2 regions of the Paraburkholderia sp. 22098 genome follow, and region 1 is predicted to be linked to the other one. Evidence: riboswitches for the same ligand, from Rfam matches in the RefSeq annotation. Region 1 holds a riboswitch; the other holds the start of a gene.
The links. Region 1 has a riboswitch for glycine ahead of gcvT (glycine cleavage system aminomethyltransferase GcvT). Riboswitches for the same ligand answer to the same signal wherever they lie in the genome.
Positions count from the first base shown of each region.

Region 2: another riboswitch for glycine. It lies ahead of ACTJLB_RS30725 (D-amino acid dehydrogenase); the one in region 1 lies ahead of gcvT (glycine cleavage system aminomethyltransferase GcvT).

Region 1 is NZ_JBQEPV010000001.1:589,865-594,272, reverse strand. It holds gene ACTJLB_RS02640 (oxidoreductase) at 1-599, shown strand, start outside; gene ACTJLB_RS02635 (hypothetical protein) at 782-1,132, shown strand; glycine riboswitch at 1,214-1,313, shown strand; glycine riboswitch at 1,356-1,508, shown strand; gene gcvT (glycine cleavage system aminomethyltransferase GcvT) at 1,589-2,707, shown strand; gene gcvH (glycine cleavage system protein GcvH) at 2,786-3,166, shown strand; gene gcvP (aminomethyl-transferring glycine dehydrogenase) at 3,326-4,408, shown strand, end outside.
Region 2 is NZ_JBQEPV010000022.1:61,563-65,970, forward strand. It holds gene ACTJLB_RS30715 (acetate/propionate family kinase) at 1-204, shown strand, start outside; gene ACTJLB_RS30720 (BON domain-containing protein) at 226-504, opposite strand; gene ACTJLB_RS30725 (D-amino acid dehydrogenase) at 569-1,780, opposite strand; glycine riboswitch at 1,949-2,041, opposite strand; gene ACTJLB_RS30730 (lipocalin family protein) at 2,098-2,670, opposite strand; gene ACTJLB_RS30735 (YceH family protein) at 2,875-3,576, shown strand; gene ACTJLB_RS30740 (SLATT domain-containing protein) at 3,587-4,105, opposite strand; gene ACTJLB_RS30745 (acyl-CoA dehydrogenase family protein) at 4,196-4,408, opposite strand, start outside.

The DNA.
Region 1 (4,408 bases):
ATTTCGACCGGTTCCGGCCCGAAGTGCGTCAGCGTTGGCGCGAGGAAGCGTCGCGCGGCGGCGGGCTGTTGTTCGATCTCGGACCGCACCTGATCGACCAGGCGCTGGCGTTGTTCGGCGCGCCGCAGACAGTGTCCGCGACCGTGCGCACCCACCGCGACGACGCGAGCGCTCCTGATTACGTACATATCCAGTTGGGCTACGGGGAGTTCGAAGTCGTGTTGCACGCTAGCGCGCTGACGGCGATCGTCGCGCCGAGGTTCGCCATTCACGGCACGCGCGGCAGTTACGTGAAGTACGGGCTCGACACGCAGGAAGACCAGTTGAAAGCCGGCTTGCGTCCGGGCGACGAGGGCTTCGCGGCCGGCAATGCCGCAGGCACGTTGCGCGTGCTGGATGGCGACCGCGAAGTGGAGCGCGAATTGCCGACGCGCAATGGCGATTATGCGGGCTTCTACATCGCGCTCGCCGAGGCGGTCCAGCACGGCGTGAAATTTCCGGTGAGCCCGCAAGATGCCGTCGACGTGATGACCATCATCGAACTCGCGGCGCGCAGTTCCGACGAAGGCGTCCGGCTGCCGTTCCAGCGGGTTCGTTGAACGGCGTTACAGGCTATTCAGCTGTTGCCGGCGCGGCGCAAAATGCTGCGCCGGCAAAACTGACAAACCGGAAAGCAATATAACGTTACAAAAGAGCGGGCCGTCCGGGTCAGCGCTCGTATGCCGTGATCCGTTGCTACGCCTGCAGCACCGCAAAACCACAACGACTTCACGGAGAGTTCATGTCACGTCCCATCCGCGCCCTCGCCGCATGCGCATTGCTGAGTTCGCTCGCCGCCTGCGTGGTAGCGCCGCAGAGCGAGCCGGCGCCGCGCCCGAGCCCGCAACAGATCGCCGATAAACGCCTGCATCAGGTCGACGGCCGCATCGACAATCTGAGCCGCCGTATCGACAATCGCGTCAATCAAGGCTATTACCCGCCGCCGCAAGGCGATGCGTTGCATCATCGGCTGGATGTGATCCGGCGCGAGGCGCACGAAATGGCCGGACAACATGGCGGCGGCTTATCCCCCGACGAACAGCGCGTGCTGAACCAGGAACTGGACGGCGCGGCGCATGCGATCGGCGAATGAGAGCGAATCAGGGCGAACGAGGACGAATGACGGCGAATAAGCCGTTCATTTGACAAGGCTCCGGCCCTCGCGTACATTCGCCGCACGCGTCGGGAGAGCGCGCGGGCCGCTGATTTTCGCAGGCCGCGCCGCCGAAGGGGCACACCCGCAAACTCTCAGGCAAAAGGACCGAACGCGTCGAAAGACCGGCCGGCACGTAACACACGCAACATCAAGGCGCCGTTTTTCGCACTCTGGAGAGCGGCAGTAGCCGTCTGCATCGCAATGTCGTGCAGATCCGGCAAGCTGCCCACCGAAGGGGCGCGCGTTCCGCCGTGACGAATCAACGTCGCCGCGGCAGCGCAATCTCTCAGGTATCGAGGACAGAGGGGCCATGCAGAACCACGCTCGCAGCCAGCAGGCCGCGAGGCGCGGCTCTGCATGGCCTTTTTTGTTTCGCGAGACGCCCGAGGCCCCATGACCGAACTCAAACACACTCCGCTCAACGCCACCCACCGCGCGCTCAACGCTCGCATGGTCGATTTCGGCGGCTGGGACATGCCCGTCAACTACGGCTCGCAGATCGACGAACACCGCGCCGTGCGTACCGACGCCGGCATGTTCGACGTCTCGCACATGTGCGTCATCGACTTCACCGGGGAACGCGTGCGCGCGTTCTTCGAACATGCGCTCGCCAACAACGTCGCGAAGCTGCAAACGCCTGGGCGCGCGCTGTACTCGTGCCTGCTGAACGCCGACGGCGGCGTAATCGACGACCTGATCGTCTATTACTTCAGCGAAGATCATTTCCGCGTGGTGGTCAACGCGGGCACCGCCGACAAAGACATCGCGTGGTTCAAGCAGCTCAACGAAGGCGGCTTTGGTCTGACTATCACGCCGCGGCGCGATCTGGCGATCGTCGCCGTGCAAGGTCCGAACGCGCGTGAGAAGGTTTGGCAAACCGTACCGGCCATCCGCTCTGCCACCGAAACACTCAAGCCTTTCAATGCCGCGCGCGTCGAGGCGACGCCGTTCGGCGAATTGACCGTTGCACGCACCGGGTACACCGGCGAAGACGGTTTCGAGATCATCGTCCCGGCAGATCACGTCGTCGCTTTGTGGGATGCGCTGCAAGCACAAGGCGTGCGTCCCGCGGGTCTCGGCGCGCGAGACACGCTGCGTCTCGAAGCCGGCATGAACCTCTACGGCCAGGATATGGACGACAACATCTCGCCGCTCGACGCCGGCCTCGCATGGACCGTCGACCTGACCTCCGCGCGCGACTTCGTCGGCAAGAACCGGCTGGAGGCGGACGGCTCGCGCGCGGCGTTCGTCGGTCTGATCCTGCTGAAGGAGAACGGCAAGGCCGCAGGCGTGCTGCGCGCGCATCAGAAGGTCGTCACGCCGCACGGCGAAGGCGAAATCACCAGCGGCACCTTCTCCCCGACCATGCAGGAATCCATCGCCTTCGCGCGGGTGCCGAAAGGCGTGCAACCTGGCGACACGGTTCATGTTCAGATTCGTGACAAATCCGTGCCCGCAAGCGTGGTAAAACTGCCGTTCGTGCGCAACGGCAAAGTACTCGCAGTGAGTTGAACCATTGTTAGCAGTCGGCGCGTGCGTCCTTTTCCCAGTCTTTAGTCCATATCGAATCACACCGCATAGGAGCATCCGATGAGCATCCCGGCCGATCTGAAATACACCGAATCGCACGAGTGGGTCCGCACCGAGGCGGACGGCACGCTGACGGTCGGCATCACCGACCACGCGCAGGAAGCGCTTGGCGATATCGTCTTCTTCGAAGTGCAGGAACTGGGCAAGACCGTCACGGCAGGCGACACGGTCGCCGTAATCGAATCGGTGAAAGCCGCTTCGGATATCTACGCGCCGGTTTCCGGCGAAATCATCGAAGCGAACACCGCCGTTGCCGACACGCCCGATTCGGTCAACAGCGCCCCGTATGAAAGCTGGCTCTTCAAGATCAAGCCGGCCTCGGACGCAGCGCAGGATCGTTTGATCGACGCCGACGCGTACTCGAAGTCGATCGGCGCCTGATTCACTTTTATATAACCCGACAGGTGCGGCGCGTCCCTCGTGAAGCACGCAGGACCGCGCCGTGAAGAAAGTCCCTTTGGGACGCTCCTTCAGGAGACCTTGCGCACAGCGCCAGGTTTCGAACGGTCCAGCACGGACAGCCGCACCGCCAGGAACACCATGAAGCTCGAACACCCGGATCGTCTGATGAACCGCACTCCTCTCTCGCTCGCCGCGCTCGAAGTGCATGACGCCTTCGCTGAACGGCATATCGGCCCGGATGCGGCCGACCAGGAAGCGATGCTCGAAGCCTTGGGCTTCGCGTCGCGCGCCGCGCTGATCGACGCCGTCATTCCAAAGACGATCCGCCGCACCGAACCGCTGCCGCTCGGCCCCTTCGCCCAGCCTAAGAGCGAAGCTGAAGCGCTCGCCGCGCTGCGCGAACTCGCGGATAAGAACCAGGTGTTCCGCTCGTACATCGGGCAGGGTTACTACAACGCCCACACACCGACCGTGATTCTGCGTAACGTGCTCGAGAATCCCGCGTGGTACACGGCGTACACGCCGTATCAGCCGGAAATCTCGCAAGGCCGCCTCGAAGCGCTGCTGAACTTCCAGCAAATGATCGTCGACCTGACAGGTCTCGCGATCTCGAACGCGTCGCTGCTCGACGAAGCCACCGCCGCAGCTGAAGCAATGACGCTGCTGCAACGCGTGGGCAAGCCGAAGTCGAACGTATTCTTCGTCGCCGACGACGTGCTGCCGCAAACCATTGAAGTGGTGAAAACGCGCGCCACGCCGGTCGGCATCGAAGTGAAAGTGGGTCCCGCAGCGGAAGCCGCGAACGCAAATGCATTCGGCGTGCTGCTGCAATATCCGGGCGTGAACGGCGACGTGCGGGACTATCGCGCGCTGACCGAGGCGATCCACGCAGCGGGCGGCCATGTGGTGGTTGCCGCCGACCTGCTCGCGCTGACCGTGCTGACGCCGCCGGGCGAGTGGGGCGCGGACGTGGCCGTCGGCAACACGCAGCGTTTCGGCGTGCCGGTCGGCTTCGGCGGCCCGCATGCGGCCTACCTCGCCGTGCGCGACGAATTCAAGCGCCAGATGCCGGGCCGTCTCGTCGGTGTGACCGTCGACGCGCAAGGCAATCCCGCGCTGCGTCTCGCGCTGCAAACGCGCGAACAGCACATTCGCCGCGAGAAAGCGACGTCGAACGTATGTACGGCGCAAGCGCTGCTCGCGATCATGGCCAGCATGTAT
Region 2 (4,408 bases), on a different contig from region 1:
TTGCTGGGCGGCATCGATCTGCTGGTGTTCACCGGCGGCATCGGCGAACACAGCGTGCAGATGCGCAAACGGATCTGCGAAGGGCTGTCGTTTCTCGGCCTTCATGAAGGCGACGTCTCGGGCAAGGTGAGGGTGCTTCATACCGAAGAAGAGAAGCAGATCGCGAGGCATTGCCGCGCGTTGCTGCGTGCCGATCGAGGTTGAGCCGGTTGGATCTTGGTCTGCTCACGGGTGCTTCACGACCAGTCGATCGCATACACCCGCGACGCCGAACAGGCGCGTCACGTCTTCGAGCGCCGCGATTCGCTGGGCGTCGTGTTCGAGTTCGCCGTTGAGCACGATGCGCCCGTTGCTGACTTCCACCGTGATCGTACGTTCAGGAACCGCGGCGTCCCACGCGAGCCGCCGCGTCGCCTCTGCGCCAATCTGCTCGTCGCTCAGACGCGCGCCGTCCGCGCCGTCGGGGACGGCGCTGTCCGGATTGGGAAAGCCCGAATGAGCCATGGTTTTCAAGGTCAAGACGCGGATTGCACAACACTAGCAGATGCCGCGTCTTCGTGGCGGCACGCTACTCAATCGCGCGCGCCACCGCCTGTGCCGTTGCGGCCGACAGCGTCCAGCCCAGATGGCCGTGCCCCGTGTTGTAGAACACGCCGCGCCGTTTTCCGCGCCCGACCTTGGGCAGCATGCTCGGCAGCATCGGCCGCAAGCCAGCCCACGGAATGACGCGCGCGGTCGATACCTCGGGGAAATGCCGCCGCGTCCAGTCTACTAGCGGAGCAATCCGGGCGGAGCGGATATCGCGATTGAAGCCGTTGATCTCCGCCGTGCCCGCGACGCGAAAACGGTCGGCGCCGAGCCGGCTCGTCACGATCTTCGCGCTGTCGTCGAGCAGGCTAACCCACGGTGCACGCTGCCTGCTCGTTGCATCGTCGAGACACACGGTGATCGAATAGCCTTTGACCGGATACACGTTCACGTGATCGCCGAGCATCGCCGCAAAATCACGGCTTTTTACGCCGGCGCACACGACGATCCGCTCGAACCCGAAGCGCTGCGTCTCGCCTTCGAGGTGGGCAGTGAGCGAGAAGCGACCTTCGGCGGGTTGCTCGATCGACATGATTTCCGCATCGTAATGAAACTGCACGCCGTGGCGAACGCATGCATCGGCGAGACCGCGCGTGAATTTGTGGATGTCGCCAGTCGAATCGGACGGCGTGAAAAAGCCGCCGTAAAAATCGCCGTGCAGCGTGGGCTCGATGCGCTGCACTTCGCTCGCCGTCACCGCGCTGCGCTCGAGTCCGCCTTCGCGCAGCAGGTCATTCACCTTGGCCGCCGCGTCGAACTCCTTGCGCGTCTTGTAGACGTGCAGAATGCCGCGCCGTTCGAGATCGAAGTCGATGCCTTCCTGTTCGGCGATCGAAAACAGATGCTCGCGCGCGGCGATGGCAAGCCGCACCGTTTCGACGGTATTAGCGCGGTAGTGGGGAATCTGCCGCAGGAATTCGCCCATCCACGAATACTTGTGCCACGTGGGCACGGGATTGAGCAGCAGCGGGGCGTCGCGCGTGAACATCCAGCGCAGGCCTTTCAGAACAGTGGCCATGCTGTTCCACACTTCTGCATTGCTGGCGGACAGCTGGCCTCCGTTGGCGAACGAGGTTTCCATCGCTGCATAGCGGTGACGTTCGAACACGGTGACGTGGTGGCCGCATTGGGCGAGGGCGTGTGCGGTCGTGACGCCGGTAATGCCGGCGCCGATAATGGCGATTCGTGACATGACATGGTCCAGAGTAGTTGAGCATCACCGGGTCCGATTTCGTACGAAACCGGTGCCGATGCCCCATCTGTCCATGTACCTGAGAGTTTCTTCCCGCGCTGCGCGAAAGCGCTGTATGTGCGCGGGAATCCCCTTCGGTGGGCGCGCGCGGCGCCGCTCTCCAGATGTTCCTGCTGCGCGGTCCTTTTGCCTGAGAGTTTCCGGGGCGGTTGCTCCGTCGGCGTCGCCCTGGCTTCGGACGATCTCTCCCGCGCTGCTTTGCAGAACGCCACGACGATACCGGGCAAAATTTCTTCCGGCAAGTGTTTTCTGGCGCGTTACGTATGCTGCGTGATGCGCAACATCGACGTGTCGTAGCCAAGCGCACGCACTCGCTCGATCAACATGTCTTTCACACTGGCGACCGGTTTCGCTTCACGCGTCAGAATCCACAGATAGCGTCCGCTCGGTTCGCCGACGATCGACCAGCTGTAGTCGTCGGCGTGGTCCAGCACCCAGTAATTGCCGACGAAGAATGGGCCGAAGAACGACACCTTCAACTTCGCGTTGTTCGATCCGGCTATCACCTTGGCGCGCCCCTTCGAGGCGTCGAGCGGGCCTTCAACGCCACCCTTGCGGCAACTGTTGGTCACGTCGATCAGGCCGTCTTCACGCGCGGCGTAGTCGGCGGTCACCGCCTCGCAGCCTTTTTCGAAGCGGTTTTCGTAGCGCGCCAGTTCGTACCAGCGGCCCAGATAGCGCCCGAGGTCGACCGGCTTGGCGGGCTCGGGCACGCTCGCATTGCCGCTCTTGCCGCCTGGGTTTAGCGCACAGGCGCCGAGCAGGCACACGGCGCCCACCGCGAGCGAGATGGCGCTCACGCGCAGGACCGACTGTGAACGCATTGGCATTAAACACTCCGTGTCGAGAAAGACGATGAGAAAGCAGACCTCGTGCCCAGCGCCGGTTCACGCGTCGCAGTCCGTCGCGGCGATTCATACGTCGTCAAGGCGCGGGCCGTTTATCATAGTGCCCACCAGGAGAAAAGTGCCGCCTCGCAGAGCGATGGTAAGGCGTGTTATCCACGACCACACCGGCACATGCCGCTACATCAAATGAACTCGACTCCCGACGCTCCGTCCCGTCCCGCCATCCGCGCATTGACCCTGCTCGAGGGGCGCGTGCTTGGCGTGCTCGTCGAAAAGCAGCACACGGTGCCCGACAGTTATCCGCTCTCGCTCAATGCGCTGACATTGGGCTGCAATCAGAAGACCGGCCGCTCGCCTGTCATGAACGCGACCGAGGCAGAAGTACTAACGGCGCTCGACGGTCTGAAACGGCTAAGCCCCGTGATGGAAGGCAGTAGCAGCCGTGTGCCGCGCTTCGAGCACAACATGAATCGCGTGCTCGGTCTGCCGAGCCAGTCCGCGGCGTTGCTGACCACATTGTTGCTTCGCGGCCCGCAGACGGCGGCGGAGTTGCGCCTGAACAGCGCGCGCTTGCATGGCTTTGCCGATATCTCGTCGGTCGAGGCGTTTCTCGACGAGCTCGCCGCGAACGATCCGCCGCGTGTCGTCAAACTGCCTCGCACGCCGGGCGAGCGCGAAAACAGATGGATGCATCTGCTATGCGGCGAAGTGAACCTGAGCGAGTTCGCGCAGCCGGGCGGCGGCGAGGAAGATACCGTGCCGCTGTCCGCGTTCGAAGCGGTGAAGGCCGAGCAGAAACGGCTTGCCGATCAGGTCAACCGTCTTCAGGGAGTGGTACGGCGCATGGCAGCCGAGCTAGGCATCGACGCGAACGATCTGGATGCCTGACGCCGGCCGCTCAGCTTTCGGTGCCGCGCCGCGGATCTGCGGATAACGCTCGCTGAGTACGGTAGAAGTTGCGCGGCGGCACATTGGGCGAGTCTTGTGCAAGCCGGTCGAGTTCGTCGCGAATCGCGGTCAGATAGTGGCCGTCGCGCGCGTCGGCGTCGCCCGCAAAAACCGATTCGAGCCGCCGCCGCACCGCGCCATAACGCGCCCCTGCGGCGCGATGTTTTTCTGCGCGCTCCGCATAACGCATATACGTCTGCAACGCCGACGACACCGCGACGATCACGCTCACGAGGCCGACCAGAATCCTGATCTCCAGCGAGACCGCGTTCGTGTTCAGCGATGCAAACACCGCCGTGCCCACGAACGCGGCCAGCACGGTAACGAGCCAGCCCAGCTTACGATCACGTGCGGACAACAGATCGGCCATGTCGTAGTGGCTCATTTGCGATTCGCGCGCTCGCCGGATCCATTTCAGCAACAGTTGCTGTTCATCGACTGGCGGCTCATAGGCTGGCAGATTCTTCATGGGGCTCGTCAGGGCAGTTGCGTGCCGCGCGCCGCGCGCATGCACTGACGCTACTGTGCCACATGAAAGCGCGGCCTGGCGCGCTGCCGGTCATGCGGCCACGGCTGCCGGCCGGGCAACGGCGAAGCGCTCGTTGTGCGCGTTGCCATTCAGGTAGAAGTCGCCGATGGCGGCCTCGCGAATGATCGCCGGGTTGTGCGACGCGAGCACTCGCGCATTGCGCCAGTAGCGGTCGAAGCGCCGCGTTTCACTGGTCGCCGATGCGCCGCCCACTTCGAACAGCAGCGTGGCGGCCTGCAAGGT